DNA from 4 places in the Janthinobacterium sp. NKUCC06_STL genome. Region 4 is predicted to be linked to each of the others. Evidence: predicted binding sites of a transcription regulator. Region 4 holds the regulator's gene; each other region holds the start of a gene.

Region 1 (7,531 bases), on a different contig from region 4:
GCTCATCATGTCGCGCCGTTCCGTGAACAGTTCCAGCACGGCGAAATTGCTGGCGTCGGCCTGCACGGATTCCGTGGGGATGCACAGGTCAGCCGCCACGGACGTGCGATAACGGGGAAGATGCAATCGAGAAGCGTTGAACTCCACAGCGGCTACCTTTACATGACGATCGGACCCTTGTTGTCGCAACAGCAAGGCGACTGACAAACAGGCAATATCATCATGGTAGCCTTGGAATGTGACGGCTTGATTACCAGCTTGTCAAAACCGTATGCATGATGGCTACATGGCAAGCAACTTACAGGCGCCGGGCCAGCGCCTGTGCCTGTTCCAGCCAGCGCGCTCGCTGCGCTGCGGTGGAATCGATCATGGGACCAAAGCTGGCCACCTTGACGGGCTTGACGCCGCAAAATTCCAGGGTCGTCTTGCGCAGCTGGTGAATGCCGGGCATGTGGTAGACCCAGCGGAAATACCAGGGCGGCGTATCCATCGCCACCAGCAGCTGGGCCGTGCGGCCTTTCAGCAGCTGCGCCGGGAAAGCCTTGCCGGGGCGATACTTGAAGGCAAAGCCGGGCAGGAAGATGCGGTCGACGAAGCCTTTCAGCAGGGCCGGCGCGCCGCCCCACCAGATCGGGTAGGCGAAGACCAGGTGTTCGGCCCAGCTGATGGCTTCCTGCGCGGCCAGCAAGTCTGCTTCCAGCGGCTGCACCTGGCGGTAGCCTTCATGCAGGTTCTGGTCGAAGTCCAGCTGGCCCAGGCGCAGCTCACGCACCGTGTGGCCTGCGCTACGGGCCGTGGCGGCGTAGGCATCGGCCAGGGCGGCGCAAAAGCTGTCGCTGGACGGGTGGCCGAGGAGTATCAAAATGCGCTTGGGTGTCGTCGTGGTCATGATGCAGGCTGTCCGTTAAAGAAGAGCTTGCATGCTAAAGCCTGCCCCTAGTGACAGAGTCAAGCGGCCTTTTGCAGACGCTGCTGCGCCAGGCAGTCGTGGATTTCCGTGTCGATGTCGGCCAGCTGCGCGTCGAGCTGGCGCAGGCGGGCGAACTCCTGCTGTATCTGTGCGCGCTTGTCAGCGATGTGCTGCGACAGGGCGGCCCAGTCGGTATCGTCGCCGGCCAGGATGGGCAGCAGTTCGGCCAGGCGGAAGCCCAGGGCCTGCGCCTGGCGTATCAATTTGACTTGCGCCAGGTCTTGCTGCGTGTAGACGCGATAGGCGCCCGAGCGGCGCACGTCCCCCAGCAAGCCCAGCGCTTCATAGTGGCGCAAGGCCTTGGGCGAGGTGCCCGCCAGGCGGGCGATTTCTCCGATGTACATGCTTCTTCCTTGTTGAACTGCGGCGCACGCAGTGTAGCGCAGGTGGCTTGCCAGGCGCTACCTTGCGCGCTGCCTCAGGAGGGCTTGCGCGGCGGCACTTTTTTGGCAGTGCACTCGGCGCAGGTGCCGTACAGCGACAGCGCGTGCTCGTGCAGCACGAAGCCCCGCTCGGCGGCGATCTCGTTCTGGCGCAGTTCGATGCCTTCGTCGACGAATTCATCGACCTTGCCGCAACCCGTGCAGACCAGATGGTCGTGGTGCTGGCCTTCGTTCAGCTCGAAGACGGCGTGGCCCGATTCGAAGTGGCGGCGAAACAGAATGCCCGCTTCGGCAAACTGCATCAGCACGCGGTAGATGGTGGCCAGGCCCACGTCGATTTTTTCGGCCAGCAAGAGTTTGTAGACATCGTCCGCACTCAGGTGCTTGATCGTGCCTTCTTGAAACAGCTGCAGAATCCGCAAGCGGGGGATGGTCACTTTCAAGCCCGATTCACGCAGTTCCCTCAATATATCCATGTCTCCCATTCCTTTTTATAGTCGCCTAGCGAGGTCATTCATTATATCGCAAATGATAATCATTACTATTCTCATTTATAGCGTGCGAAGTGGAAATATTATGCTGCGCAGGGCGGTGGCAATCCAGTGACATCGGCGCAAGTGGCGATTGCGTGGCGGGCAACTTGCGTCAGCATGGCGTGCCGACATGGGAGCCGTGCACGCGGTCACGCTGCATTGCCGCATTTTCTTGATCTGGGCAAAGGAAAAAATGCCTCTAATGATGCCATCTAGCACTATTTGATGTGGATCAAAGTTTTTGTTGCACTGCACTCTTAGACTTCGCAGCGTTACTTAACGACAAAAAGAGGGAACTAGAATGAAAAAGTCCGCAACTGCAGCAGCAATCGTCCTGGCCGCCATCGGCGCATTCGCCGGCAACGCAATGGCACAGGAAAGCCCATGGCTGGTCCGTGCGCGCGCCGTGCATATCGATCCGGCCAACAAATCCACGCCGGTCTTTGGCGCTGGCGCATCGGACACGATACATGTCAGCAGCAAGACGATTCCCGAAATTGATATTTCGTATTTCTTCACCCCGAACATCGCTGCCGAGCTGATCCTGACGTATCCGCAAAAGCATGACGTCACCCTGTCTGGCACGAAGATCGGCAGCTTCAAGCATTTGCCACCGACCCTGTCGCTGCAATACCACTTCATGCCTGAAAAACAGTTCAGCCCTTACGTGGGTGCCGGCGTGAACTACACGAATATCTCGGACGTGAAATTGCTGAACGGCGCCGGCCGCCTGGAACATGACAGCTGGGGCTTGTCGCTGCAAGCTGGCGTCGACTACAAGCTGGACAAAAACTGGTCGCTGAACTTCGACATCAAGAAAGTGCAGATCCGCAGCGACGTACTGGCTGCTGGCGCCAAGATCAGCGAAGTCAAGATCGATCCTGTCCTGATCGGTGTCGGTGTCGGCTACCGTTTCTAAGCATTGATCGACTGCGCCCCCGCGGCGCGGACAATAAAAAAGACGGCCAGGTGTGAACCTGGCCGTCTTTTTGCATTCCATGCGCCGTCTTATTTTTTCAGCGTCTTTTCCAGCGCCAGCTGGTAGTCCGTCTTTTCGTAGCCGGCCAAATACTTGTTCGTCGCGTCGAGGAAGGCGCGCGAGCGGTAGGCCGCTTCCAGGTCCTTGACCCATGGCTTGGCCTTGTCGGCCGTGCGGATGGCGACCAGGTTGATGTAGCTGTCCGAGATCTTTTCCACGCTAAGGGCCGACGTCAGCTTCATGCCGGCGGCCAGGGCGAAGTTACCGTTGACGAAAGCGTAGTCGGCGTCCGCCAGCGAACGTGGCAGTTGCGCCGCTTCCAGCGGCACCAGTTTCAGCTTCTTCGGGTTTTCCAGCACGTCGCGTTCGGACGCGCGCAGCGGGTCGACGTTCGGTTTCAGCTTGATCCAGCCCATCTTGGCCAGCATCACCAGCGCGCGCGCCTGGTTGGTCGGATCGTTCGGCATGGTGATGGTGGCGCCGTTCTTGACGTCCGCCAGCGTTTTCTGCTTGCCGCCGTACAGGCCGATCGGCATGGTCGGCACGGTGATCAGGGAGCTCAGTGGCAGCTTGTTATCGGTGGCGAACTTGGTCAGATACACGATGTGCTGGAACACGTTGGCGTCCAGCGAACCTTCGGCCAGCGCGTAGTTCGGCTGCACGTAGTCGTTGAATTCGACGATCTTGACCTTGTAGCCCTGTTTTTCCAGGATGGGCTTGATGCCCAGCTTCAGCTGGTCCGAATACGGGCCGGAGCTGGTGCCGATGACGAGTTCTTTCGGGTCCTTGGCGTGGGCGGCGGTGGCGAAGGTCAGGCTGGCGGCGGCCAGGAGCAGGTTGCGGCGAATATGGTTCATGCTTTTCCTTGTACTGAAATACTGAAGATGAATTAACGTTTGTCGAGGCGCTTGGCGATGCGCGTGCCGGCGAACTGGATGGTTTGCACCAGCACGATCAGGATGGCCACGGTGGCGACCATGATGTCCGTCTCGAAGCGGTAGTAGCCGTAGCGGATGGCCAGGTCGCCGATGCCGCCGCCGCCCACCACGCCGGCCACGGCCGAATACGACAGGAAGCTGATCGACAGCACGGTCAGCGCCAGCACGAGGCCGGAGCGCGCTTCCACCAGCAGCACGCGGAAGATGATTTGCATCTCGGACGCGCCCATGGCGTGCGCCGCCTCGATCACGCCGCGCGGCACTTCGCGCAGATTCTGTTCCACCAGGCGCGCCAGGTAGGGAATGGCGGCGAACGACAGCGGCACGGCGGCGGCCAGCGGACCGATCGAGGTGCCCGCGATGATGCGCGTAAACGGCGTCAGGGCGACCAGCAGGATGATGAAGGGGAAGCTGCGCACGGTATTCACCAGCCAGCCGAGGATCGTCGACAGCGGGCGGTTTTCCAGCGACTGGCCTTCCGAGACGAGGAACAGCAGGATGCCCAGCGGGCCGCCGATCAGGATGGCGGCGGTAAGACCAATGCCCAGCATGGTCATGGTCTGGCCCAGCGCCACCCAGATTTCCGGCAGCAGCTTGATGACGTTATTGATCGATTCTTCAAACATGTGTTGCATCCTTCCATGCGGTGGCTTCAAACGCCTCGGTGCCGTAATACGCCAGCTCGCGTCCCAGCGCCGTCTTGCGCGGGGTGGCCGTGTCGCTCAACTCGAATTGTTCGGCGATGGCGCCGTTTTCCACGACGGCGACCCTGTTGCAGATGGCGCCCAGCACCGACAGTTCATGGCTGACGATGACGATGGTCACGCCCAGGCGCACATTGATGTCGCGCAGGGTGTCGAGCAGGGCGCGCGTCGTTTCCGCGTCCAGCGCGGACGTCGGCTCGTCGCACAGCAGCACGTCGGGGTGGCTGGCCAGGGCGCGGGCGATTGCCACGCGCTGCTTCTGCCCGCCGGACAATTGCGCCGGGTAGCTGTGCAGCTTGTCGGACAGGCCCACCAGCGCCAGGCATTCCTCGACCCTGGCGGCGATGTCCTCGCCCTTGGTGGTGCCATGGATTTTCAGGGGGAAGGCGACGTTGTCGAAGACGCTGGCGTTTTGCAGCAGATTGAACTGCTGGAAAATCATGCCGATGTTCTGGCGCGCGTCGCGCAATTCGCTCTTGCCCAGGCGCGTCAGTTCGCGCCCGGCCACGGTAATGGTGCCGCTGTCAGGGCGCTCGAGCAGGTTAATCAGGCGCAGCAAGGTCGATTTGCCGGCGCCGCTCTTGCCGATCAGGCCGAAAATATCACCGGGATAGACTTCCAGCGTGACCGATTTGACCGCGTGGAATTGTTCGCCTTTGGGCAGCGCGAAGGTCTTGTTTGCGCCATCGATGCGAATCACCGGCGTACGGTGTGGTGTGGTCATGCAGTGTTTCCTTTTTTATTGGACCGTGACAGGCGCGCTTGCAGGGGCCAAATCGCCCGGCCTGTTACGTCGGTTGCGTAGTATACCTCCGATCGTGTTATTACTCCTACGACAGAATCTTGCTTTGAATATGCAAATAATGTCTATATGGGTGTTTGGCGAGAGTAAACGCGGTTTTTATGCGATCAGCCGATGGAAAATTCGACGGGAATCGATAATTCCAGCGGGTCCGGCCGTTCCTTGGGAATGCGCGGCAGCGGCGCCGCCCGTTGCAAAGTGTCGAGCGCGGCCTGATCCAGCGCTGCGGAACCGGAACTGCGCTCGATGGCGGCCGCCAGCACCTGGCCATCGCGGTCGATGCGGCAGCGCAGATACACCACGCCCTGTTCCTGCTTCGCGCGCGACGCCGTCGGATAGCGGCGGAAGCGCTCCATGCGCGCCAAAACCTTGCCTTCCCAGCTAGATACGCCGCTGCGCAGCTCCTGCGGCGCGGGCGGCAGCGCAGGCGAGGGTGGTGCCGTCGCGATGGATGGTGCCGCCGCCGGTGCCGGTATCACGGGCGCATGGCGCACCTCGGCAACGGCCGCGATGCTCTCGGCTTGCGGCGCCATGGGCGCGGCATCGGGCTGCGGCAGCACGAATTGTCTGATTGCCGGCGCTGCCTTTTTGGCAACGCTGCGCGATGGTGCGGCGGCCGCGCTGACCCGTTCAGCAAGATTCTGCTCCAAAGGTCGCGGCGGGGCAGCGGCCGGCAAGTACAGCATGGCCGGCTGCGCGGAGTCGGGCGCGATGGCCAGCAGGGGCGCCGCTGGCGCGCGGTGGTATAGCGCCCATCCCAGCAGGGCGCCATGCATGGCGAAGACGGTGGCGATGGTCAGCGGCTTGTGCCAGTCCGCCGGCGGCGTCTTTTCTGGCGCAGGCGCCGGGCCTTCCGGGCGGCGCAGCAGGTAGATGATGACGGCGATTTCCATCGTTGCCACGAGGACGATGACCCACCAGGGCGGATGGCCGAGGCACATGGCGACAAAGCCGATGGCCATGCCCAGGCAAGCGAGGACCTTGCCGCGGCGTGACACGGCGCGGTGTTCGCGCCATTGGCGCAGCGGCGCGCCGAAGCGCGGGTGGTGCAGCAGCCAGTGCTCCAGGCGCGGCGAGGCTCGGCTGAAGCAGGCCAGCGCCAGGATCAGGAAGATCGTCGTTGGCATGACGGGCAGCATGGCGCCGATCACGCCCAGCGCCACCATCAGCATGCCGGCGCCCGTCCACGCCCAGCGGCGCAGGCGTGCCGTATGCGCTTCCGCAACTGCCTGGATGACTGGCTCCTCCATCAGGCGCACGCCTCCACGTGGCCATGCATGCGCAGGAAGGCGGCGCGCGCGCCATCGATCACGCGCGCTTCACCGGCATCGTCAAGCACGGCCGTATCGAGCACGGACGTGAAATCGCGCCAGTGGCGCGCGCGTCCGTCCGGATGGCCGGCCAGGTGGCGCGCGCCATGGTGTTCATCGAGGCCGATCTTGCCGGCCAGTTTATACAGGATGGCCGCGCCCAGCTTCGAGCCTTCGCTCACGTACAGCCAGCCCAGCGCCGTGGCCAGGTCCAGTTGCGCGTCGAACGGCGGCGTGGCCGCATCGGCCGGCAATGCTGTCTCGAGGTCGCGCAGGTCGGCCGCGATGCTGTCGTAGCGGCGGCGCTGCTCCAGGTCCGGCAGCAGGGCGGCCAGCTGCGCGTTGTCGTACAGCGCGTCGACGTCGCGCAGGAACGCGTACTGCGCCTGCAAAAAGCGTGCGTAATTGTCTCGGCTGGAAAACGGCGCGCTGGCCATGATGCGCTGGTCCAGCAATTCGTGGGTGGCCATGGTGTCGGCTTTCAGGCGCTGGCTGCGGGTCGGGGCCGCATTGGTCGGAACGGCGTTTAAAGTGGTGTCGCTTGCTGCATGCATGGAATATCTGCTCTCTATTATAAGGATGAATCAAATCAGAAACGAAGGCCAAGCGTGACGCGCGCCGTGCGGCCCGGTCCCGGCATCAGGCTCAGGGTCAGCGGATCGAGGTAGTAGCGGTCCGTCAGGTTGTCCACCGCCACGTCGACGGTGGCGTTGGGCGTGATCTTGTAGCTGGCGAACAGGTCGGCCAGGGTGTAGGCCTGCGTCAGCACCTGCGGCGAGGTGCCCGTCCACGACTGCCACACGGCCTTGTCGTCCTGGCGCGCCAACGGGTGGCCGACGTGCGTCAGGCGCGTGCCGACGGTGAGTTTTTCCTGCAGCCAGCGCGTGCCCAGGGTCAGGTTGGCGCTCAGCT
Region 2 (7,531 bases), on a different contig from region 4:
TTGAGGGTGCCTTCCACGTTCGAGACGATGTGCTGCACATGCGAGTATTTTTCGATGACCATGCGGTCGGTGACTTGCACGCTGCCCGTCTCGGCAATGCGGCCGATGTCGTTGCGCGCCAGGTCGATCAGCATCACGTGCTCGGCGATCTCTTTCGGGTCAGCCAGCAGCTCGGCGGACAGTTCGGCGTCGCGCTCTGGCGTGGCGCCGCGCGGACGGGTGCCAGCGATGGGGCGCAGGGTGACTTTCTTGCCGCCGTCCGCCGTCTTCTCGTTGCGCACCAGGATTTCCGGCGAGGCGCCGATGATTTGCATGTCGCCGAAATTATAGAAGTACATATACGGCGACGGGTTGAGCGAACGCAAGGCGCGGTACAGGGTCAGCGGCGAATCGACATACGGTTTGCGGATGCGCTGGCCGATTTGCACCTGCATCAGGTCGCCCGCCATCACGTATTCATGCGCCTTGGCGACGGCCTTCAGGTAGTCTTCCTTGGAAAAGTCGCGGATGGTTTCCGTGCGCACGGAAGCGCTGGTGACGGGCGCATCGACACCGCGGCGCAGCATCATGCGCAAGTCCTTCAGGCGCTGCTGCGCTTTCGAAAACGATTCGGGCTGCGTGGTGTCGGCGTAAACGATCAAATACAGCTTGCCGGACAGGTTGTCGATGACGGCCAGTTCTTCCGTCACCATCAGCTGGATGTCGGGCAGCTTCAAGTCATCTTTCGGCGCGCCGCCGGCCAGCTTTTTCTCGATGTGGCGCACGGTGTCGTAGCCGAAGTAGCCGGCCAGGCCGCCGCAGAAGCGCGGCATGCCGGGGCGCAGGGCCACCTTGAAGCGCGACTGGAACTGTTCGATGAAGTCGAGCGGATTGCCTTCGTGCTCTTCGATCACGACGCCGTTCTTGACGATTTCCGTGCGCTTGCCATAGCTGCGCAATACGGTCGTGGCGGGCAAGCCGATGAAGGAATAGCGGCCGAAGCGTTCGCCGCCGACGACGGATTCGAGCAGGAAGGTATTCTTGCCACCTTGTTGGGCCTGTGCCAGTTTCAGGTACAGGGTGAGCGGCGTTTCCAGGTCGGCGAACGCTTCCGCGATCAGGGGGATGCGGTTGTAGCCTTGCTGGGCCAGCGATTTGAATTCGAGTTCGGTCATGTTTCTCTCCATGCCGTCAGGGTATGAGTGTGCATAGTGCACAAACCCTGCGGTGGGTTATCAAAAAACTTGCCGGTACATGGAACTTGCGCAAAATGCGCAAAGGACGCGTGTGCAGCCGGCAGCAATCGTAACGGCTCGGCCCTTAGGCCTGCCAGGATTGCCAGCGTCGCCAAAGCCAGGCCTCAATCGAGCCGGTTTGGGTGACATTGTGTTTTTTGATGAGAAACGTGTTCACGATATGGTGTTGGGTTTGGTCAGTATGCCGGTTAGTTTTGCATGCTAATAAAACGGGCTGCTTCGAGCAGTGTCTTTACTATACCATCGGAATCGGTATCGTGTATAGAGTGTCCGTGATTGTAGCCATACGGTACCGTCAAGACGGGGCAAGCCGCAGCCCTGGCCGCTTGCGCGTCATTCGAAGAGTCGCCGATGGCCACCACTTTGGATGGCGCCAGGTCGAAGTCCGCGCACACTTGCAGCAGCGGCATCGGGTGCGGTTTTTTCTTCGGCAGCGAATCGCCGCCGTAGACGATCTCGAAATACTGGTCGAGGTTTTTCAGTTTCAGCAGGGGCAGGGCAAAGGCGATGGGCTTGTTGGTGACGCAGGCCAGGCGCAGGCCCGCCGCCTGCATCGCCGCCAGTCCCGCTTCCACGTCCGGGTACAGGGTGCTGAACTGGCCGTTGATGGCCAGGTAGTGGCGCTGGTAGCCGTCCATCGCCTGCTCGAAATGCTGTTCCACGCCGGCCGCATCGAAGTCGAGCGCCAGCACGGTGCGGATCAGGTTTTCCGAGCCTTTGCCGACCATCAGCTTGATGGCGTCGGCGCTGATGGGCGCCAGGTCCAGTTCGGCGCGCATGCCATTGATGGCGACATGAAAATCGGGCACGGTGTCGAGCATCGTGCCATCGAGGTCGATGATGGCGGCGCGCACGCCAGCCAGTACGTGGTCTTTCACCGTGCCCGCTTGCATCAGGCGCCCTTGACGGCTGCCAGCTCGGCGCGCATGGCGTCGATGACAGCTTTGTAGTCGGGCTTGCCGAAGATGGCCGAGCCGGCGACGAAGGTGTCGGCGCCAGCGGCGGCGGCGGCGGCGATGTTGTCGATCTTGATGCCGCCATCGACTTCGAGCATGATGTCACGGCCCGATTCGTCAATCATGCGGCGCGCTTCGGCGATTTTTTTCAAGGCTTGCGGAATGAAGGACTGGCCGCCGAAGCCGGGATTGACGGACATGATCAGGATGATGTCGATCTTGTCCATCACGTGTTCCAGGTAGTGCAGCGGCGTGCCGGGGTTGAATACCAGGCCCGATTTGCAGCCATTGTCGCGGATCAGTTGCAAGGAGCGGTCGACGTGATCCGACGCTTCCGGGTGAAAGGTGATGATGTTCGCGCCAGCCTTGGCGAAATCCGGGATAATGCGATCGACAGGCTTGACCATCAGGTGCACGTCGATGGGCACTTGCACGTGCGGGCGGATCGCTTCGCATACCAGCGGGCCGATGGTCAGGTTCGGCACGTAGTGATTGTCCATCACGTCGAAGTGGATGATGTCGGCGCCGGCGGTAACGACGTTGCGCACTTCCTCGCCCAGGCGGGCAAAGTCGGCGGACAGGATGCTGGGAGCGATACGGAATGTTGTCATGGTGAAGTAGCCAAAGGATAGAAAATGCGAAGATGCGCTATTTTACGCCTGACGCCGTTACCATGCCTCATTGAAGCATGGGGAAACACAGAATACGCATCGCGCGATGGCCTATGCGTCGCGCGCGACACACAATATGACTGGCAATGTCTGAATAGGAATGACGATGGCGACTTATGAATTTACGGTAACGGTCAAGACGCAATACCTGCCCGAGCAATCGGCACCGGACCAGGGGCGGCACGTGTTCAGCTACACGATCCGCGTCGTCAACACGGGCACGGCGGGCGCGCAACTGATTTCGCGCCACTGGGTCATCACGGATGCGAACAACAAGGTGGAAGAGGTGCGCGGCCTGGGCGCCGTCGGCCACCAGCCGCTGCTGCAGCCGGGCGAGCAGTTCGAATACACGAGCGGCACCATGCTGGGCACACCGCAAGGCTCGATGCACGGCGAATACTTTTGCGTGGCCGAAGATGGTCATCAGTTTGAAGCTTTGATTCCCGAATTCGTGCTGTCGGTGCCGCGCACCCTGCATTAAGGAAACGCCGGGGGCTTGCCCCCTTACTTCAGTTTTTCAGTGGCGTCCTGTTCTTCACTGAGCTGCTTGCGCGCCGGCGGTGCGGGCTTTTTGCCCGAATACATGGTCCACCAGACTATAAATGCCAGCAAGAAGAACGCCACCAGCGCCTCTATCATCAAGATCCACATACGCACTCCTATGTTATTTACCCGCAGCTTAGTATTTACCCGCCGTCTGTTGACACGCGGTAGTCTACCCGTTTCAATCGGCGCCGTCGCGCTTGCTCTCTCCGCCTGTACCACGCCGCCCGCGCCGCCCGCTGCCAGCGGCAAGGCGCCGCCCATCGCGCCGACCGTCGTCAAGCCGGTTCCGGCCAAGCCGGCCGACGCCAAGGATGCCACGGATGTGGCGGCGCCCACCTTCGTGCCGGCCAAGTTTGCCGCCTTGCCTGGCTGGGCCCGCGACGACATGCGCGCCGCCTGGCCCGCGTTCATGGCATCGTGCGGCGTGCTGGTCAAGCGTCCGGACTGGAAGGAATCGTGCACGATCGCGCGCCAGGTGAATGCGGACAGCGACAAGGCCATTCGCCTGTTTTTCGAGACTTTCTTTGTGCCCAATCAAGTGGTGGCCGCCGATGGCGCCAATACTGGCTTGGTGACCGGTTACTACGAACCCTTGCTGCACGGCGCGCGCAAGCGCGGCGGCCCATACCAGACACCGCTGTACAAGGTGCCCGATGACCTGGTCTCGGTGGATTTGTCCGGCGTGTATCCGGAACTGAAAAACATGCGCTTGCGGGGCAAGCTGGTCGGCAAGAAGGTGGTGCCGTACGCCACCCGCGCCGACATCGAGCGCGCCACGTCCGTCACGGGCAAGGAATTGCTGTGGGTGGATGACGAAGTCGAGGCCTTCTTCCTGCAAGTACAGGGATCGGGGCGCGTGCAGCTGACCGATACGCAGGAAACCGTGCGCGTGGCCTATGCGGATCAAAACGGCCACCCGTATAAATCGATCGGCCGCTACCTGGTCGACAAGGGCGAGCTGACCCTGAGCCAGGCGTCCGCGCAGGGCATCAAGGCGTGGATCGCCGGCCACCCCACGCGCAAGGATGAATTGTTCAACGCCAATCCCAGCTATGTGTTCTTCAAGGAAGAGCGCCTGCCCGATCCGAAAGTGGGGCCAAAGGGCGCGCTGGGCGTGCCGCTGACGCCGCAGCGCTCGGTGGCCATCGATTCGCGCTTCCTGCCGCTGGGTGCGCCCGTGTTCCTGTCCACCACGCAAGCCAATAGCGAGATTCCCATGCAGCGCCTGGTGATGGCGCAGGATACGGGCGGCGCCATTCGCGGGCCGATCCGGGTCGATTATTTCTTTGGTTTTGGCGCGGAAGCGGCCGAGAATGCGGGCCGCATGAAGCAGAGCGGCGCCGTGTGGGTGTTGTTGCCGAAACAGGCGCCGGCGCGCTAGGGAAAGCGGCGCCGGGCAGTTCGTGGTGTCGCTTAGCGCAAGACCATGACTGGCAGATGGGTATGCGCCAGCACTTTTTGCGTTTCGCTGCCCACGAACAGCTTGTTCAAGCCCTTGCGGCCATGCGAAGCCATCAGGATGATGTCGCAATGGTAGGTTTGCGCCGCATTGACGATTTCATCATGCGGGCTCGGCGACACGGCCACCACGCCTTCGAAAGGCACGCCGGCGGCGCTTGCCGCTACGCCGATCTTGTCGATGGCGCGTTGCGACGCTTCCTGCATCTGCTGTTCATACAGGCTGGCGTCGAGCACGATGCCGCCGTCGGCCATCGGCGAGAACGGGAACGGTTGCACCACGCTGATGGCGACCAGCTTGGCTTTGTTCAATTGGGCGAAGGCGAGGGCGGTCTCGGCGGCTTTGTCGGACAACGGCGAACCGTCGGTAGGAAATAAGATGGTGTTATACATAGCGTGCTCCTCAAGTGATATAAGACAGCTTATGGATTTACATCAATTAAAACCTTGATGTAAATCAAACCTCACAGGCTTTGGCGTGAATAGTGTCCCAAAGCAATCTTTTGCCAGTGTATGCCCGTTCACCGCTTCAGGTGCGCACGCTACGCAGCGGCGTGCCCCACACCATCGCGACCGTCAACACAATGCTGCCTGCCGCGATGCAAGCCAGACCATTGCGCACGCCAAAGTGTTCCGCTACCCAGCCGGCGGCCAGCGCGCCCAGCGGCGCCGTCGCCACCGTCAGGAAGCGCATGGTCGACGTCATGCGGCCCAGCATGGGGTCGGGCGTGACCTTCTGGCGCAAGCCCAGGTAGGGAATAAAGAACAGCATCACGCCGCAATCGAAAAAGAACATCAATATGGCGTAGGCCACGGCGCTGGCGGCCGCGCTGCCAAACAGCGCGGCGGGTATCGTGGGTGTCAGGGCAAAGCAGAGCGAGGTTGATGCCAGGCCGATCAGGATGGTGCGGCCGGCGCCGTAGCGGCGCGTCAGTGGCTTGACGATGAAGGCGCTGAGCAAGACGCCGGCGCCACCGAGCATCTGCGTCATGCCCAGCACGCCAGGGCTCATGCCCAGGTCGCGCGTGGCGAACAGCACCGTCAAAGCCATGCTGGCGTAAAACAAAAAGTGCCAGATGCCGGCGCCCCAGGCCAGCGCGCGCAGCAGCGGTTCGCGCCAGACGAACAGCAAGCCATCGGCGATGTCGCGCAAGGCGTGCTTGCTTGACGGTGCTGGCCGCGGATCGCGTACGCTCATGGCGCGCAAATTAAAGACGGAAACCAGATAGCCGCAAGCCGTGCACAGGATGGCGACAGGCGCGGACAGCACTTGCACCAGCACGCCGGCCAGGCCGGGGCCGATCAGGCGCGAAGCCGATTCGGTGGCGGCAAATTTCGATTGCGCATCGATCAAGCCGTCGCGGCCCACCAGGAAAGTCAGAAACACCTGTTCGGCGCCGCCACCGACGACGAAGCCCGTGCCGATGATGAACCCCACTATATATAACCATGGCATCGACAGCACGCCGCACCAATAGGCAACGGCCACGCTGGCCAAGGCCAGGCCGGACATGCTTTCGCTGAACAGCATGATCGGGTGCTTGCTGCGCCGGTCCAGCAGTACGCCGACGGGCAAGCCGAACAGGGCGAACGGCAGTGCCTGCAAGGCGACCAGCACGCCCATCTGTTCCGGCGTCGCATGCAATAACAGTACCGCGCACAGGGGCAGGGCCAGCGAGGTGATCTGGGCGCCGAAGCAATTGAGGCCGTTGCTGAACCACAAGCGACGGAAATTGACGCTGGCGGCGCTGCCGTCGCCGCGCAGGTAACGGGCGCAGTACTGGAAGAGGGGAGAGAAAATACGCTGCTCGATAAAGATGATCGGACTCACAATAATAGCAGCGCACCTGCCGCGCCGCTGCCGTTAGCCGCTACAATCGTTGCACCGTTCATCGAGAGGAGACACTATGCAATACGAAGACCTGATCATCGACATCCAGGACAAAGTGGCGATCATCCGCCTGAACCGCCCCAAGGCGCTCAATGCCTTGAACGACAACATGATGAATGAGCTGGGCGACGCCTTGCTGAAGTTCGATGCGGACGAGAATATCGGCTGCATCGTGCTCACGGGCAGCGAAAAAGCATTTGCCGCCGGCGCCGATATCGCGGCCATGGCCGATTACACCTATCCGGACACCTTTACCCAAGGCTACATCAGCCGCAACTGGGAGCATATCTTGCGCGTGCGCAAACCCGTGGTGGGCGCGGTGGCTGGCTATGCGCTCGGTGGCGGCTGCGAACTGGCCATGATGTGCGATTTCCTGATCGCCGCCGACAGCGCCAAATTCGGCCAGCCGGAAATCAAGGTCGGCGTCACGCCAGGCGCGGGCGGTACGCAGCGCTTGCCGCGCGCCATCGGCAAGGCCAAGGCCATGGACCTGCTGCTGACGGCGCGTACCATCGATGCCACCGAGGCGGAACGCATCGGCCTCGTATCGCGCGTGGTGCCAGCCGATAAATTGCTGGAAGAAACCCTGGCTGCCGCCAGGACCATTGCCGCCATGCCGACCTCGGTGGCCATGATGATCAAGGATTGCGTCAACCGCGCTTTTGAAACTACCCTGACCGATGGCGTCGCCTATGAGCGCCGGCTGTTCCAGGCCGCCTTCGGTACGCCTGCACAAAAAGAAGGCATGCACGCTTTCCTGGAAAAGCGCTTGCC
Region 3 (7,531 bases), on a different contig from region 4:
GCGCCAGCAGCCGACGAGGAGGGCCGTATCATGTCACGCATCATCGCAGGTCATTTTCAGTTGCAGGAACAGATCGACGCCGCGCGCGCGGCCCTGAACCAGGCGGGCTTTCCCGACAGCCGCATCAGCGCCTTCTTTGTCAACCAGCCGGGCCAGCACGACTTGCATGCGCTCGGTGGCGACCGCGACATGTCGCCGGGAGCGAAAGAGACGCCGGAAGGCGTGGTCGAGGGCGTGGCTGTCGGGGCCGCCGTCGGGGCGGGCATCGGTGCGGCCACCACCCTGGCGACGGGGCCGCTTGGCCCGGTGGTGGGGGCGCTCGTGGGCGCGCACGTGGGCTCGCTCTACAGTTTCAACAAGATGAAGGACGCGGGCGAGCCGGAAGAAAATGGCGAGGGGAACGCCGAAAACCGCCGCCAGCCACGCCATCCGGGCATGCTGATCGCCGTCGCGCTGGGCGGCCCCGACGAGCGCCAACGGGCGCTCGAAGCGTTGCACCGGCTCGGCGCCGAGCATATCGAGGAAGCGGAAGGCACGATCGCCAATGGCGACTGGCATGATTTCGACCCGCTCAGCATTCCCGTGCTGGTGGCGTGAATTCATAAATTCCGAGCTGCATGAAATTTAGGTATGATCCTTGTTAGTATTAGTAATTATTGGTAAATAATGCCGACAGGGATAGTTTCCGCGCGCCCGTAGTGACACTGGACCAAGGTGACTGCCTGTAGTACTTGCCTCGCATGCTAACGAGTATGGATAGGAGGGCGCGTCATGACACAGGCATGGTTCATTCTGACACGGGCCGATGGGCGCGACATCTGCGCGCCCTCGCCGGCACAGCTGGCCGATGCGCTGGCCGAGGTCTACCGCGGCGGCGTCACGCAGGACGGCAGCCCGGCCGCCGTCCTGTTGCGCTTTGGCTACGACGATGGCCTGATGTATCAGGTCGAGGTCGCTAGCGGAGGCGAAGTCACTTTCGAGGAGTGGTCGGACCGCGATTGTGAAATCGCCCTGGCCACGCCGCGTCACATGTCGGCCCTGCCGCAGGACGACGCGCTGCAGCTGTGGCAGTGGCTGGCGCAGCGCCAGGTGGCGAAGATCCGCAGCCAGCCCTGGCAGGGCGGCTAACCCTGCCATCAGCCCAATGGTCTAGTGCGCCATCAGCACGGGGATCGTCATGCTTTGCAAAATCGTGCGCGTGACGCCGCCGAGGATGGTTTCGCGCAGGCGCGAATGGCCATACGCTCCCATCACCAGCAAATCGACCGACAGGTCGGCCGCCTGCGACAGCAGCGCTTCGCCGATGTCGCCGCGCCGCACGCCACCGCCATCGAGCAAATGCAGCCGCGCTTCCACGCCGTGGCGCGCCAGGTAGTGCGTCAGTTCGGCGCCTGGTTGTTCGCCGTGCTCGGCGGCATGCACCTGGGCATCGAAGATGGCCACGTGGACTTGTCCGGCGCGCTGCAGCAGGGGCAGGGCGGCGCTCACGGCGCGGCTCGCTTCCTTGCTGGCATTCCAGGAAATGAGCACATTGCGCGCCGCTGCCGGCGGCGCCAGCAGGGGCAGCGGCGGCGCATACGGCACGATCAGCACGGGACGGCCCGAATGCAGCAGCACATAGGCGGGAAAGTCGCGCATCACGGACGGCGATTTATCCTTGGCATTGTATTGGCTGATGACGACCAGGTCCGCATAGCGGGCCAGCAGGCTGATGCCGCCCGCCGCCTCGTCGTCAAGCACGCGCTGCTCGAACGAAGCGACGCCGGCCGCCCGCACCTGCGCTTCAAAACCGTCGAGGGCGCGCGTCGCCCGTTCCCGTAGGAAATTCAAATGCAAGCTGAGGTTCGGATCGGCATCGAGGTCGGGCTGGTTCTGGTACAGCAGCCGCGACACGCCCGTCAGCGCCACGCCCGTCAGGTGGCCGCCGCAAGCCTGGGCGATGCTGGCGGCCGCGTCGATGCGGGCGGCGCGCCCGGCGCTGTCGTCGATGTGGAGCAATACGGTTTTATATGTCATGGCCTGTCCTCTCGCTGTGCGGTAGCGGCCATTCTGGCACAGTCCGGGGTGCCGGCCGCGCACGACTGCATCAGGCTGAGCACTTGATTTGGCGCAAAGCTGCCAATAAAAACTGCTCCTACACTTGATGCCACGCAGAACAACCATAACAAGCGGAGAGAGACAGTCATGAAAGAACAAAAGGTAGCGCTGGTCACGGGTGGCATGGGCGGCCTGGGCACGGCCTTGTGCCGCCGCCTGCATGCGGCGGGCTTTGCCGTCGTGGCGGCGCATACGCCGGGCAATGCGCGGGTGGAAAGCTGGCTTGGCGAACAGCAAGGGCAAGGTTATGCTTTTCATCCGCTGGCCCTCGACGTGACGGATTTCGCCGCCTGCAGCGAGGCCGTCGCCAGCGTGCTGGCGCAGTTCGGCAGGGTTGACGTGCTGGTCAACAACGCCGGCATCACGCGCGACCAGAGCATGCGCAAGATGGAATTGCCGCATTGGGCCGAGGTCATGCGCACCAATCTCGACAGCCTGTTCAACATGAGCAAGCAGGTGCTCGAACCCATGCTGGCCAAGCGCTGGGGCCGCATCATCAATATCTCGTCCGTCAATGGCCAGAAGGGCGCGTTTGGCCAGTGCAACTATGCGGCCGCGAAGGCGGGCGTGCATGGCTTCAGCAAGGCGCTGGCGCTGGAAGTGGCGCGCCACGGCATCACCGTCAACACGGTCTCGCCCGGCTACCTGCGCACGCAGATGGTGACGGCCGTGCCGGCCGATATCCTGGAAACGAAAATCCTGCCGCAGATTCCCCTGGGGCGCCTGGGCGAGCCGGACGAGGTAGCGGCCTTGGTTGCTTACTTGGCGTCCGACGAGGCGGCGTTCGTCACGGGCGCGAATATCGCCATCAATGGCGGACAGCACATGAGTTAAGCAAGCGTGTAGCTTGCACAAGGCAATGGCAGTAGAGGAGACCCGTCCACCCAGCCGGCGCACAGACGCTGGCGCAGGACGGCAGGCAATGGCAGTCACGCTGGAAAACACGGGGCAGGGCAGCGATGCCTTGCCCTTTGTTGTTGCGCCGTCGTTATGCTCTCCTCACGGCACCGGGCGCCGGACTTTTTCCAGCCGCGTCTGGCAATCGATGCACAGCCGTGCTTCGGGACGCGCGTTCAGGCGCGACAGGCCGATGGCTTCGCCGCAGTTGTCGCACAGGCCGTAGCTGCCATCGGCAAACCTGGCCAGCGCGTGCTTGATGATGGCCAGCTGGGCCAGGTTGTGCTCGGCCGCTTCGCTGACGAGGGCGTTCAAGGTGCGCACGCTGGCGTTGTCGGCCGGCGAGGCTTCGACTTCATTGAGCAGCGAGGCGCGCGCATCCGCTTCTGCCGCTTCGTTCTCGATCTGTTCCAGCAACGCCAGCTTGCGTTGCTCCAGCACGCCCTGCAGGCGTTGCAGCTGGTCTTGCGGCAATCCATTCATGGTTGTCACCCGGTAGAGGTTACTTCCATCATGGTAGTCCAAGATTGGCTGCTCTGCTTGCGCTACCACCCGCGCCGCGTTTGACGCGGCGCAGGCGGGCAGGGGCCATTCTATGCTGGTTCTTTGAGGCAGTTGACCATCCAGGCGACGCCGAACTGGTCTTTCAGCATGCCGAAGCGCTTGGCCCAGAACGTTTCCTCCAGGGGCATCTGGATGTTGCCGTCACGCGCCAGCGCGTCGAAGACCCGTTCCGCCTCTTCCGGCGTATCGACGGTCAGGCAGATCGAGCTGCCGTGCATGCCCTTGGCGCCATCTTCGCTGCAGCCGCCGTCCGAGCCCATCAGCATGGTCGGTCCCAGCTGCACCGAGCCGTGCATGATCTTGTCATACCAGTCTTCCTTGACTTGCTCCTGCATCGGCGTGCCGCGATACGGCATCAGGCACAGGTCGGTGCCGTGCAGGTGCTGGCGGTAGTATTCCAGCGCTTGCGCGCAGTTTCCATCGAATTGCAAATACGGTTCGATACGCATGTTGGTCTCCTCTGGTCGTCCCGCAGGCACGATTGCCAGGCGGGGACGTCCCAGTATAGGCGCTCGCCGGCCGATTTCAATCAGTCCGGCGCCATCTCTTGCAACCGCTCACGCACCTTGCCCAAGGTACCCAGGATGCGTTCGGGGTTGCCGGCAAGCACGGCGCTGCCCAAGTGCAACAAGCTCGTCGCCAGGCTGATCCAGTGCCGCACGTCGTCGTTGCGGGCGATGCGCAGGCGCACCGTGTCGAGCAGGCCGCTGAGCTGGCGCTGCGCCGTGTCCAGGCCGGCCACCGTGTGCCCGGCCGCATCGGCATACAGCTGGTTGGCTTGCTGGCGCAAGGCCACTTCCAGGGCGAAGACGGCTTGCGCCTGGCTGTGGCTGATGCCATTTTCTCCCTGGCTGGCGCGCCTGCGGATGGCGCGCATGACGGCGCCGTGCAGGGTGACGGCCGCCTGCGACAGGCTGTCGGCCAGTTGCTCGACGCGCATGGCGCTGCTGAGAGCCGCTTCGCGCCGTTCGCTGCTGCTGGTGCCTACCGATCCGTCCATCTTGCCTCCGTGGTGGTGAGGGCGGCAGCGAGCTGCGCGTGTTCGCGCCCCAGTGCCGCCAGTTGCCGGCGCGCCAGGGTATGGCGCAAGCCAAGCAGGCGGTATTCCTCGGTTTTGCTTTGCTGCATGTTTTTCGCCAGCACGGCCAGCAGGCGCTGCGGCGGCGTGTCCGCATACGCGATTTCCACGTCGAGCAAGCCGAGCACCATGTCGCGCTCGTTATCGCCGCTTTTGTCGTACAGCGCCAGCAAGCTGTCGAGCGCGGCCAGCAGGGCTTGCAGCGGCGCATCGCCATCGTGCAGCACTTGCGCCAGCTGCGCCCGCTGGCTGGCCGCGCCGCCCAGGCGCGACAATTGCTGCAGCAGCAAGGTGTAGGCGCTCACATGGCGGTCGTCGATGCCGCTGCCGGGCCAGGCGCGGATGGCGGCGCCGGCGCCAGCCAGTTCCGGCTGCACGTCATATGCATCGGCATCGGCCAGCCGGCCCAGCGCCTGCAGGTACAGGCGCACGGCTTGCGCCAGGCGCGCGACATCCGCCTGCGCGGCGCGGCGCTGCGCATCGAGCAGGCGTTCGCGCGCGTCTTCGGCCGGCGACAGATAGGGGCGGGCGCGCTGGTAGCTGTCGACGTGGCGCTGCGACAGTTCTCCGAAGGCGGTCAGGGCATCGGTGCCGGCGGCCAGCGCGCGCACCTGCGCCAGCTCGGGGCGCGCGGTGGCGCAGCCGCACAGCAGAATCGCCAGGCAAAGGTTGAGGCCAAGGACGCGGCAATGGCGGGCGGGCAGGGCAGACACGTCACCTCTCGACAGGAAATACTGTATGGAAAGGTATTGTCGTGCCGGCCTGCGCCGCCCGCCTTGTGCCGGCGCAAGCGCGCTGCGATCAGGCGCCGATTGTGCCCGCTGTGCCTGTCAATTGCTCGCGCCAGCCCAGTCCGGCAACAGTGTCGCTGGCGGGACGGTATTCGCAGCCGACCCAGCCTGCGTAGCCGACCTGGTCGAGCAGCTTGAACAGATGGCGGTAGTTGATCTCGCCCGTGCCCGGTTCATGGCGGCCCGGCGTATCGGCGATCTGGATGTGGCGGATCAGGGGCAGCAGGGCGCGGATGGTATTGCTCAGTTCACCCTCCATGCGCTGCATGTGATAAATGTCGTATTGCAGGAAGATATTGTTGCGCTGGCAGTCGGCGATGATGTCGGCCGCCTGCTGGCTATGGTTCAGAAAGTAACCGGGCATGTCGTAGCGGTTGATCGGCTCGATCAGTACGTTGATGCCATGCGGACGGCAGGCGTCGGCCGCAAATTGCAGGTTGCCGATCAGGCTTTGCCGCGCCCGCTCCAGGCTCATGCCGGGCGGCACGATGCCGGACATGCAGTGCAGCTGTTTCGCCCCGAGCGCCAGCGCGTAATTGAGCGCCAGTTGCACGTTGTTGCGAAATTCCTCGCCGCGGCGCGGATCGCAGGAAATGCCCCGCTCGCCGTGCTCCCAGTCGCCGGGCGGGAAGTTAAAGACGGCCAGTTGCAGATGGTGGCGTTCCAGCCGCATGGCGATCTGCCGCGCCTCGACGGCATAGGGAAACAGGAATTCGACGGCATCGAAACCCGCTTCCCTGGCGGCGGCAAAGCGGTCGAGGAAGGGCAGTTCGGTAAACATCATGCTGAGGTTGGCAGCGAAGTTCGGCATGGCGGCACGCAGGTCAATAGGATGGACACTATCCTAGCCCAAATCGGCAATCGGTGGCGTGCATAAAAAAACCGTTCCAGAAGCAAGTCCTGGAACGGTTTTTATTGCTGCGATACGCTTACCCGTGGGTATTAGCGGCCGCGGCCACCAGACCTGTGGTTTGCCGCCGAACGCGGCGCATTGCCCGAACGGTTGCCGCCGCCACCGCCGCCCGCTGGGCCGGCGCTGCGTGGCTTGGCGCCGCTGCCGCCGGTTTTCACGCGCACCACGGCGCCGGCTGGCGCGCGGCTGTTGTTGCGGTGACCGCCGGTGCCGCTGCGCAATTGCACAGGCTGGGCGCGGGCGTTCAGGTCGGGCTCGAAACCTTCGATGACTTCGCGCGGCAGGGTTTGCTTGATCAGCTTTTCGATGTCTTTCAACATTTCGTGCTCATCCACGCAGACCAGCGACACGGCTTCGCCCTTGGCGCCGGCACGGCCCGTGCGGCCGATACGGTGCACATAGTCTTCCGGAATGTTCGGCAAGTCGTAGTTGACGACGTGCGGCAACTGGTCGATATCGATACCGCGCGCGGCGATGTCGGTGGCGACCAGCACTTGCAAGGTACCATCCTTGAACTCGGACAGCGCGCGCGTGCGTGCCGACTGGCTCTTGTTGCCGTGGATGGCCAGGGCGCCAATGCCGTCCGCGCCCAGCTGCTCGACCAGTTTATTGGCGCCATGCTTGGTGCGCGTAAAGACCAGCACTTGCGTCCAGTTGTTCGACTTGATCAGGTAGGACAGCATCGGGTGCTTCTTGTCGCGGTCGACCGGATGGATCTTTTGCTTGATCACTTCCACGGTCGAATTGCGGCGCGCCACTTCGATCATGGCTGGCTTGTTCAGCAAGCCGTCGGCCAGGGCCTTGATCTCTTCCGAGAAGGTGGCCGAGAACAGCAGGTTCTGGCGTTTTGGCGGCAGCACGGCCAGCACTTTCTTGATGTCGCGGATGAAACCCATGTCGAGCATGCGGTCGGCTTCGTCCAGAATCAGGATTTCCACTTTCGACAGATCAACCGTGCCCTGGCCCATGTGGTCCAGCAAGCGGCCTGGCGTGGCGACGAGGATGTCGACGCCATGCTTCAATTGCTTGATTTGCGGGTTGATGCCGACGCCGCCGAAGATCACGGTCGAGTTCAATTTGGTGTACTTGCTGTAGGCGCGCACGCTTTCCTCGACCTGCGCGGCGAGTTCGCGCGTCGGGGCCAGGATCAGGGCGCGGATCGGGCGCGTCGAGGTGTTGCTGGTGATGGAC
Region 4 (7,531 bases):
CTCCGGCAAACGCCGTTTCGACCTGCAGGTGCGATGCACCTCCGGCAGCCAGCGCATCGCCATGTATGGCCCGTCCGGCGCCGGCAAGAGCATGACCCTGAAAGCCATTGCCGGACTCTTCACGCCTGATGCAGGCCATATCCGCCTGAACGGGCGCACCCTGTTCGATTCGGCCGCCGGCATTAATCTGCCGCCGCAGCAGCGCAACGTCGCCTACCTGTTCCAGGATTACGCGCTGTTCCCGCATCTGACGGTGCGCCAGAACGTGGGCTTCGGCCTGGCGCGCGGCTGGTTCAACCCGCGCGCGCGCGAAAAATTGCAGAAAGTCGAGCATTGGCTCGATGCCTTCCACTTGCAGGAACTGGCGCATCAGTTCCCCGACGAGTTGTCCGGAGGCCAGCGCCAACGGGTGGCGCTGGCGAGGGCACTCGTGGCCGAGCCGAGCGCGCTGCTGCTCGACGAGCCGTTTGCCGCCCTCGATCCGGCCCTGCGTGTCAAAATGCGGCTGGAACTGAGCCAGTGGCAACAGCGCCTGGACGTGCCCATGATCCTGATCACGCACGATCCGGAAGATGCGCGCATCCTGGGCGAGCACGTGCTGTACTTGCGCGACGGACAGATCGATAACAGGGAAGACCACATGGCATTGGGTGAACGCATTGGATAAAATCGGCTTGCAAGGCTCGGTATGGATGACGGTGGGCGGAGAAAACCTGGGCGGCGCCGGCCGGGTGGAATTGCTGGGCGCCATCGCCGAATGCGGTTCCATCACGCAGGCGGCCAAGCTCGTCAAGATGAGCTACAAGGCGGCCTGGGACGCCATCGATGCGATGAACAACCTGGCTGGCGAACCGCTGGTCGAGCGCCTGACGGGCGGCAAGGGCGGCGGCGGCACGCGGCTGACGCCACGGGGGCGCCAGCTGGTCGACAATTTCCGCATCATCGAGCGCGAGCATGCCCGCTACCTGCGCCAGTTGGGCAGCCAGGCCGAAGGCATCGCCGACGACCTTTTACTCATACGGAGAATGGCCATGAAAACGACGGCACGCAATCAATTCCTGGGCAAGGTGGCCGAACTGAAACAGGGCGCCGTCAACGACGAAGTCACCCTGGAATTGCCCGGCGGCCAGCACATCGTGGCCATCGTCACGCAGGGCAGCAGCGCCAGCCTGGGCCTGGTGCCGGGCGCGGAAGCGTTCGCGCTGATCAAGGCTTCGTCCATCATCCTCGTGGCCGACAGCGAAGGCGCGCGCTTTTCCGCGCGCAACCAGCTGGCCGGCACGGTCACGCGCGTGCAGACGGGGGCCGTCAACACGGAAGTGGTGCTGGACTTGCCGCGCGGCGGCACGATTGCCGCCATCATCACGAATCAGAGCAGTACCGACCTGGGTATCGCGCTTGGCAGCAGCGTGACGGCGATGTTCAAGGCGTCGAGCGTGATTCTGGGCGTACCCGCATAAGTGCGTAGGTCGGATTAGCGCTTGCGCGTAATCCGACATGATCCGCCAACAATGTTGTCGGATTACGCGGCGTGCCGCCGCTAATCCGACCTACCTTTTTAATCTTTTAGCCTCGACAACCAATCCGCCGCAGCCGCCAGCGCCAGTTCCAGCTCCTGCGCCGTGTGCGCCAGCAGGCTTGGGACTTCGTCCAGGCGGCCAGCATCGATGGCTTCCTCGGTGGCGAACGCGGCGCGGATCAGGCGTTTCGTGCCCAGGGTGCCGACGGAGCCGCGCACGCTGTGCAGGATGCGCGCCACGTCGCTGTGGCGGCCAGCCTGCAACGCCGTTTCGGCGTCGCGCACGGGCGTCATGCCCTTGTTCAGCGCGTCTTCCACCATGCGCCGCAGCACGCCGCGCCCCTTCGCGTCGCGTCCCATCACGCGCATCAGCGGCGCCATGGAAAACACTTCCTCATCGGCAACTGTCACCGGCTCGGCCGTCTGCACTGGCGGGCGCTTGGGCAGGTGGCGCAGGATGACTTCCATCATCTCTTCCACCACGACGGGCTTGGCGATGAAATCGCTGATGCCGGCCGTCATGCAGCGCTCGCGCTCGGACGCCAGCACGCCGGCCGTCATGGCGATCACGGGCAGGCCCAAGCGCAGTTCCGTGCGGATGATGTGGGTGGCGCTGAAACCGTCCATGACGGGCATCTGCATGTCCATCAGCACGATGTCGTAGCGCAGCGCTTCCGTGCGCAGCCGTTCCACGGCTTGCAAGCCGTCGCCCACCACGTCCAGGGTGGCGCCCATGTGTTCGAGGATGCCGCGCGCCACGGCCTGGTTCAAATGATTGTCTTCCACCAGCAGGAAATGCACGCCGGCCAGTTCCGTGCCCAGCGGCTGGTGCAAGATGCGCTGTTCGCCGCCGTCGTCCTTGGCGATCAGCGCCTGGTGCAGGGCATCGAACAGGCTCGATCCCGTGATCGGCTTCATCAGCACGACGTCGGCCTCGGCCGCGCTGGAGATTTCCTCCAGGTGGTTGCGGGCGAAGGCGTTGACCATCACCACGATGGGCTGGCGCTGGCCGCTGGCCGCCTGGCGGATGGCCTTGGCCGTGGCCAGACCGTCCATGACGGGCATGTGCCAGTCGGCCAGCACCACGTCGTACGGTTGCTGCTGCGCCAGCCGTTCGCGGTACAGTTCGATGGCGGCAAAGCCGGAGTCCACTTCGTCGGCCAGCCAGCCCCACGCCTCGATCAGCTTGACGATCAGTTCGCGCGTGGTGCGGTTGTCGTCGGCCACCAGCAGGCGCAGCTGTCCCAGAGCCGGCGTGCGCCGCGTTTCCGCCGGTTGCGCCAGCATCTCGAAGGGCACGCTGAACCAGAAGCGGCTGCCCTTGCCTTCGCTGCTGGCGACGGCGATGTCGCCGCCCATCATGTGGATCAGCTGCTTGCTGATGGCCAGGCCCAGGCCCGTGCCGCCGAAGCGCCGCGTGATGCTCTGGTCACCCTGCGAAAACGCGGCAAACAGCTGCTGTTGCTGCAGTTCCGTCATGCCGATGCCCGTGTCGCGCACTTCGAAGCGCAGCCAGGCGCGGCCGCTCTCGCTCTTGCTCTCGGCCAGGCTGACGGCCACTACCACTTCGCCGCTCTCGGTAAATTTGATGGCGTTGCCGGCCAGGTTGACGAGGATTTGCTGCAGGCGCTGGGCGTCGCCCACGAGGCGCCGCGGCACGTCGGGTTCGACGGCGATGGCCAGTTCCAGCTCTTTTTCGCCCGCATTCATCGTCATCGTCGTGGCCAGGGTATTCATGACTTCGTCGAGGTCGAATTCGACGGGCGACAATTCCATGCGGCGCGCCTCGATCTTCGAATAGTCGAGCACGTCGTTGAGGATGCCCAGCAGCGACTGGCCCGCCACGCGCACCATGGTCAGATACTTGCGCTGTTCCGTGTCGAGCCTGGTATTGCCCAGCAAATACACCATGCCCAGCACGGCATTGAGGGGCGTGCGGATTTCATGGCTCATGTTGGCCACGAAATCGCTCTTCGCGCGGTTGGCCGCCTCGGCCCGGTCGCGTTCCTGCTCCAGCTCCGCCGCGCGCGCTTCGAGTTCCTGCTGCAGGCGGTCGCGTTCGCTCATCAGGCCGTTGAACGCTTCCGTCAGTTCGCCGATCTCGTCGCGCTGCTGCACCGGCACGGGGGTAAAACGGCTGCCGCTGGTGCGCAGGGCCAGCAGGGTGTCGCGCAGGCGCACCAGCGGCGACAGCAGGCGCACGGTGACCCAGCCCAGAACAAAGGCGGCCAGCAGCGAGGCGAGGATGCTCCACAGCACCAGCCGGTACAGCACGCCATCGAATGGTTCGAAGGCATCGTCGACGGGCAGCGAGCTGGCCAGCAGCCAGTTCACCGATTTCAGGCGCTTGAAACTGTTGACTGCCGTGATGCCGCGGCTGTTGGTGCTGACCATGCTGCCTTCGCCATCTTCCTTCAGCAGCTGGGTCGTCGTCAGGTTGGCGTTCGGCTGGCGCGGCTGCAGCAAGCGGCTCGTATCGGGGTGCAGCACGTAGCGCGGCACGGCGCCGCGCGTGAGGATGAAGTAATAGCCGCTCTTGCCGACCTTTTCCGAGCGCAAACGCCCCAGCAGATTGTCCTTGTACAGGCGCAGCACGCCGATCACCACGCCGGCCACCTGGCCATCGGCGGTGAGCACGGGCGCCACCATCTGCACGATGGGCATGCCGCTCGACTTGCCCAGCATCGGTTCGGTGATCATGGGCTGGTGCGTGCGCAGCACGGTCTGGAAATACTCGCGCTCGGCAACATTGATGCCGGCGCGCCCCGGCACTTCCGGCATGTCGGCCACGACGGCGCCTTGCGCGTCGAGCACCAGCACGTCGTCGAACAGCACCAGCATCGAGCGGCGCGAATAGTATTCGCGCAATTGGGCGGGCCGGGCGATCAGTTCCGGCGGCTGCTGCCGGGCCGTCAGGGTGACGATTTGCAGCAGCATGCCCAGCTTGTCGTCGAGCTCGGCAGCGGTGCGGCTGATCAGGGATGACTGCTGGCTCAGCAGTACTCGGGTGAAGTCGTCGCGCATGTGCTGCACCTGGATCATGGTGACCAGCGCGATCATGGCGATCGAGGTCAGGCTGGTGGCCAGCGCGACTTTTGCTTTGATGCCGAGAGGCTTCATGATTTCCTTTTCAGTACCGGACGGCACAGGCGGCAAGTAATGCTGTCAGGAATTTTCCTATCAATACCCCAGCTTGGCAAGCGGCGCCGCGCAAATTGCCCTCCCCGCATGGGCTTTTGACGATGTTGCCATATAATTAAAGGCTGGACGTCGTTTATTCAGCGAAATTGCGGTGAAATTGGCACACGGCAACCCTGTATGCAGTAAACTTGTTGTTGCATTTTCTAAAAGGTACCGACATGACTGAAGCGCTACTCACTCCAACCTTGCCTACAGTGAACGTGGAAGCGTTGCGTGCGCGATGCTCGACCTGCAGCATGCATCAATTGTGCCTGCCGATGGGCCTCGATATGGGCGACATGGACAGGCTGGACCAGATCATCGGCCGCCGCCGCAAGATCGTGCGCGGCGCCTCGCTGTTCCGCATCGGCGACTCGTTCCAGAACCTGTACGCGATCCGCCTGGGGCACTTCAAGACGTACCAGATCAATCCCGGTGGCGAAGAGCAGGTGACGGGTTTTCAGATGGCCGGCGAACTGCTGGGCATGGACGCCATCAGCGCCGACCGCCACCACTGCAATGCGGTGGCGCTGGAAGACAGCGAAGTGTGTGAAATCCCGTTTTCCAGCCTGGAACAATTGCTGGGCAATATGCCGACCCTGCTGCGCCATTTCCACCGCATGATGAGCCAGGAAATCACGCGCGAGCAAAGCGTCATGCTGTTGCTGGGCAATATGCAGGCGACGCAGCGTTTTGCCGCCTTCATCGTCAACCTGGCGTCGCGCTATGAAGCGCGCGGCTATTCGAGCAGCAAATTCCAGCTGCGCATGTCGCGCGAGGAAATCGGCAACTACCTGGGCCTGACCATCGAAAGCGTCAGTCGTTTATTGTCGAAATTCAAGAAGGAAGGCTGGCTGCGCGTCTCGAACCGAGAAATTGAAATCTTGCAGCCGGCAAAACTGAAGGCCATCACGGCCGGTACCGACGTCTGCAAATAAGGCCTACAGCTCTTCATCGGCGTGCAGCGCGATGCTGCGTTGCAGCGGCCAGGTCCAGATGCCGGACAGGCGCCACTCGCGTTTGTCGTTTTCCACCAGCACTTGCCAGCGGCTGCGCTCGAGCATCGGCAGCGCCACCGAGAAATTGCCGGCCGCATCGGGCCGCACCAGCAGCTTGATGTCCTTTTCCGGCAGGGTCGCATGCGCCAGGTGCAGCTGCAGCGGGCCCTGGTATGCCTTGCCGAAGCTGTGCACGGAACCACTGAGGCGCGCTGACGCCACGTCGTAGGACAAGCTGGTAGCCATCGCCAGGTCGCTGGCGATCGTGTCGCGCTTCAAATCCTGGTTGATCGCCTTGCCCTGCTTGTAATAATCGCCCACCACCAGCGCATCGGGCTGCGTAAACGCGATATAGCCCATGAAGCTGCCGACGACCACGGACAGGCCGGGGCCGATCATCAGCAGCCATGGCCAGCGATGCTTGTACCACGGTGCAACGGGGGCTTGCAGTTTCAGACTGTCGGACATGGTATTTCTCCTGTGTAAACGGCCAGTCCCCATGCGGGAACCGGCCTTCCTGCTTTAACGCGGCACGATGAATACCGCGCTTTCGCGCACGTGCAGCGAGGGATTGTCCAGCGATTGCAATTCGATCGCAATCTTGTTCGAACCCTTCTCGCCGACGCCGTGCGGCACGCGCAGGCGGATCGGCCAGCCCAGCGTTTCCGTCGGCTGCAAGGTCACTTCTTCGCGCGTCAGCAAGGTCAGGCCCGGCAAGCCGGAAGCGCTGATCTTGAAATGCTGGCTTTGCTCCGAGGTGTTCATGATCTGCAGGCGGTAGACGTTTTCGATCATGCCGTCTTCCACTTCGCGTCCCATCGAACCGCGGTCGCGGATCACGTCCATTTTCAGGGGCGTGCGCAGGGCCAGCGACGTACATACGGCGATGATGATCAGGGCCAGGATGGAAGTGTAGATCAGGACGCGTGGGCGCATGGCGCGCTGGCGTATCTGCTTCGAATTGAAGTTGTTTTCCATCGCATGGTCGGTGCTGTAGCGTATCAGGCCACGCGGCCGCTCGACCTTGTCCATCACGCTGTTGCAGGCATCGACGCAGGCGGCGCAGCCGATGCATTCATACTGCAGGCCGTTGCGGATATCGATACCGGTCGGACACACCTGCACACACAGGGTGCAGTCGATGCAGTCGCCCAGCTTGTCGTTGTTGCCGGCCTTCTTGCTCATGGCGCCGCGTGGTTCGCCGCGCTTGGCATCGTAGGTGATGATCAGGGTGTCCTGGTCGAACATGGCGCTCTGGAAGCGCGCGTAGGGGCACATGTATTTGCACACCTGCTCGCGCAGCCAGCCCGCGTTGCCGTAGGTTGCCAGGCTGTAGAACAAGACCCAGAACCATTCCCAGGGACCGAAATTCAAGGTGGTCACCGACTGCGCCAGTTCCTTGATCGGCGTGAAGTAGCCGACAAAGGTAAAGCCCGTCCACAGGGCGATGGCGCCCCATGCCAGGTGCTTGGCCGTCTTCTTGAACGCCTTGCGCACGGAGGGGCCCTGCTTGTCGAGGGCCATGCGCGCGCTGCGCGTACCCTCGATGCGGCGTTCGACCCACAGGAAAATTTCCGTGTATACCGTTTGTGGGCAAGAGAACCCGCACCACACCCGCCCGGCAATGGCCGTGACGAGGAACAACAAATACGCACAGATGATCAGCAGGGCCGCCAGATAGATGAAATCCTGGGGCCACAGCACGACGCCGAAAATGTAGAACTTGCGCGTGGTCAAATCGAACAGCAGGGCTTGCCTGCCATTCCAGGTCAACCACGGCAAGCCGTAGAACGCCAGCTGGGTAAGCCATACGCATACCCATCGCCAGGTAGCG

What was found. Region 4 encodes FNR, which switches genes on or off when oxygen is low (the NO sensors DNR and NnrR bind a similar motif). Its sites were predicted from a motif close to TTGATNNNNATCAA; they were not measured.
Region 1: KO539_RS01125 (OmpW family protein) is a predicted target of FNR. The motif match lies at 2,109-2,122, and genes of this name have one in related genera.
Region 2: KO539_RS27810 (universal stress protein) is a predicted target of FNR. The motif match lies at 5,314-5,327, and genes of this name have one in related genera.
Region 3: KO539_RS18270 (universal stress protein) is a predicted target of FNR. The motif match lies at 2,100-2,113, and genes of this name have one in related genera.

Annotation. Positions count from the first base shown of each region.
Region 1 is NZ_JAHKQY010000001.1:241,765-249,295, reverse strand. Features, by position in the region: gene KO539_RS01145 (SpoIIE family protein phosphatase) at 1-126, opposite strand, end outside; gene KO539_RS01140 (NAD(P)H-dependent oxidoreductase) at 299-889, opposite strand; gene KO539_RS01135 (MerR family transcriptional regulator) at 949-1,314, opposite strand; gene fur (ferric iron uptake transcriptional regulator) at 1,389-1,829, opposite strand; gene KO539_RS01125 (OmpW family protein) at 2,188-2,805, shown strand; gene KO539_RS01120 (MetQ/NlpA family ABC transporter substrate-binding protein) at 2,895-3,722, opposite strand; gene KO539_RS01115 (methionine ABC transporter permease) at 3,755-4,429, opposite strand; gene KO539_RS01110 (methionine ABC transporter ATP-binding protein) at 4,422-5,231, opposite strand; gene KO539_RS30555 (TonB family protein) at 5,417-6,559, opposite strand; gene KO539_RS01100 (biliverdin-producing heme oxygenase) at 6,559-7,173, opposite strand; gene KO539_RS01095 (TonB-dependent receptor) at 7,209-7,531, opposite strand, start outside.
Region 2 is NZ_JAHKQY010000014.1:308-7,838, reverse strand. Features, by position in the region: gene trpE (anthranilate synthase component I) at 1-1,154, opposite strand, end outside; gene KO539_RS27835 (phosphoglycolate phosphatase) at 1,424-2,128, opposite strand; gene rpe (ribulose-phosphate 3-epimerase) at 2,128-2,802, opposite strand; gene apaG (Co2+/Mg2+ efflux protein ApaG) at 2,969-3,343, shown strand; gene KO539_RS27820 (hypothetical protein) at 3,367-3,513, opposite strand; gene KO539_RS27815 (murein transglycosylase A) at 3,590-4,789, shown strand; gene KO539_RS27810 (universal stress protein) at 4,822-5,259, opposite strand; gene KO539_RS27805 (MFS transporter) at 5,396-6,697, opposite strand; gene KO539_RS27800 (enoyl-CoA hydratase) at 6,774-7,531, shown strand, end outside.
Region 3 is NZ_JAHKQY010000005.1:226,361-233,891, forward strand. Features, by position in the region: gene KO539_RS18260 (glycine zipper domain-containing protein) at 31-597, shown strand; gene KO539_RS18265 (hypothetical protein) at 772-1,128, shown strand; gene KO539_RS18270 (universal stress protein) at 1,150-2,016, opposite strand; gene phbB (acetoacetyl-CoA reductase) at 2,185-2,931, shown strand; gene KO539_RS18280 (TraR/DksA family transcriptional regulator) at 3,097-3,477, opposite strand; gene KO539_RS18285 (VOC family protein) at 3,588-4,007, opposite strand; gene KO539_RS18290 (hypothetical protein) at 4,088-4,558, opposite strand; gene KO539_RS18295 (hypothetical protein) at 4,543-5,349, opposite strand; gene otnI (2-oxo-tetronate isomerase) at 5,438-6,238, opposite strand; gene KO539_RS18305 (DEAD/DEAH box helicase) at 6,370-7,531, opposite strand, start outside.
Region 4 is NZ_JAHKQY010000003.1:60,302-67,832, reverse strand. Features, by position in the region: gene KO539_RS12835 (sulfate/molybdate ABC transporter ATP-binding protein) at 1-667, shown strand, start outside; gene KO539_RS12830 (TOBE domain-containing protein) at 693-1,460, shown strand; gene KO539_RS12825 (response regulator) at 1,559-4,639, opposite strand; gene fnr (fumarate/nitrate reduction transcriptional regulator Fnr) at 4,879-5,637, shown strand; gene KO539_RS12815 (FixH family protein) at 5,641-6,165, opposite strand; gene ccoG (cytochrome c oxidase accessory protein CcoG) at 6,220-7,531, opposite strand, start outside.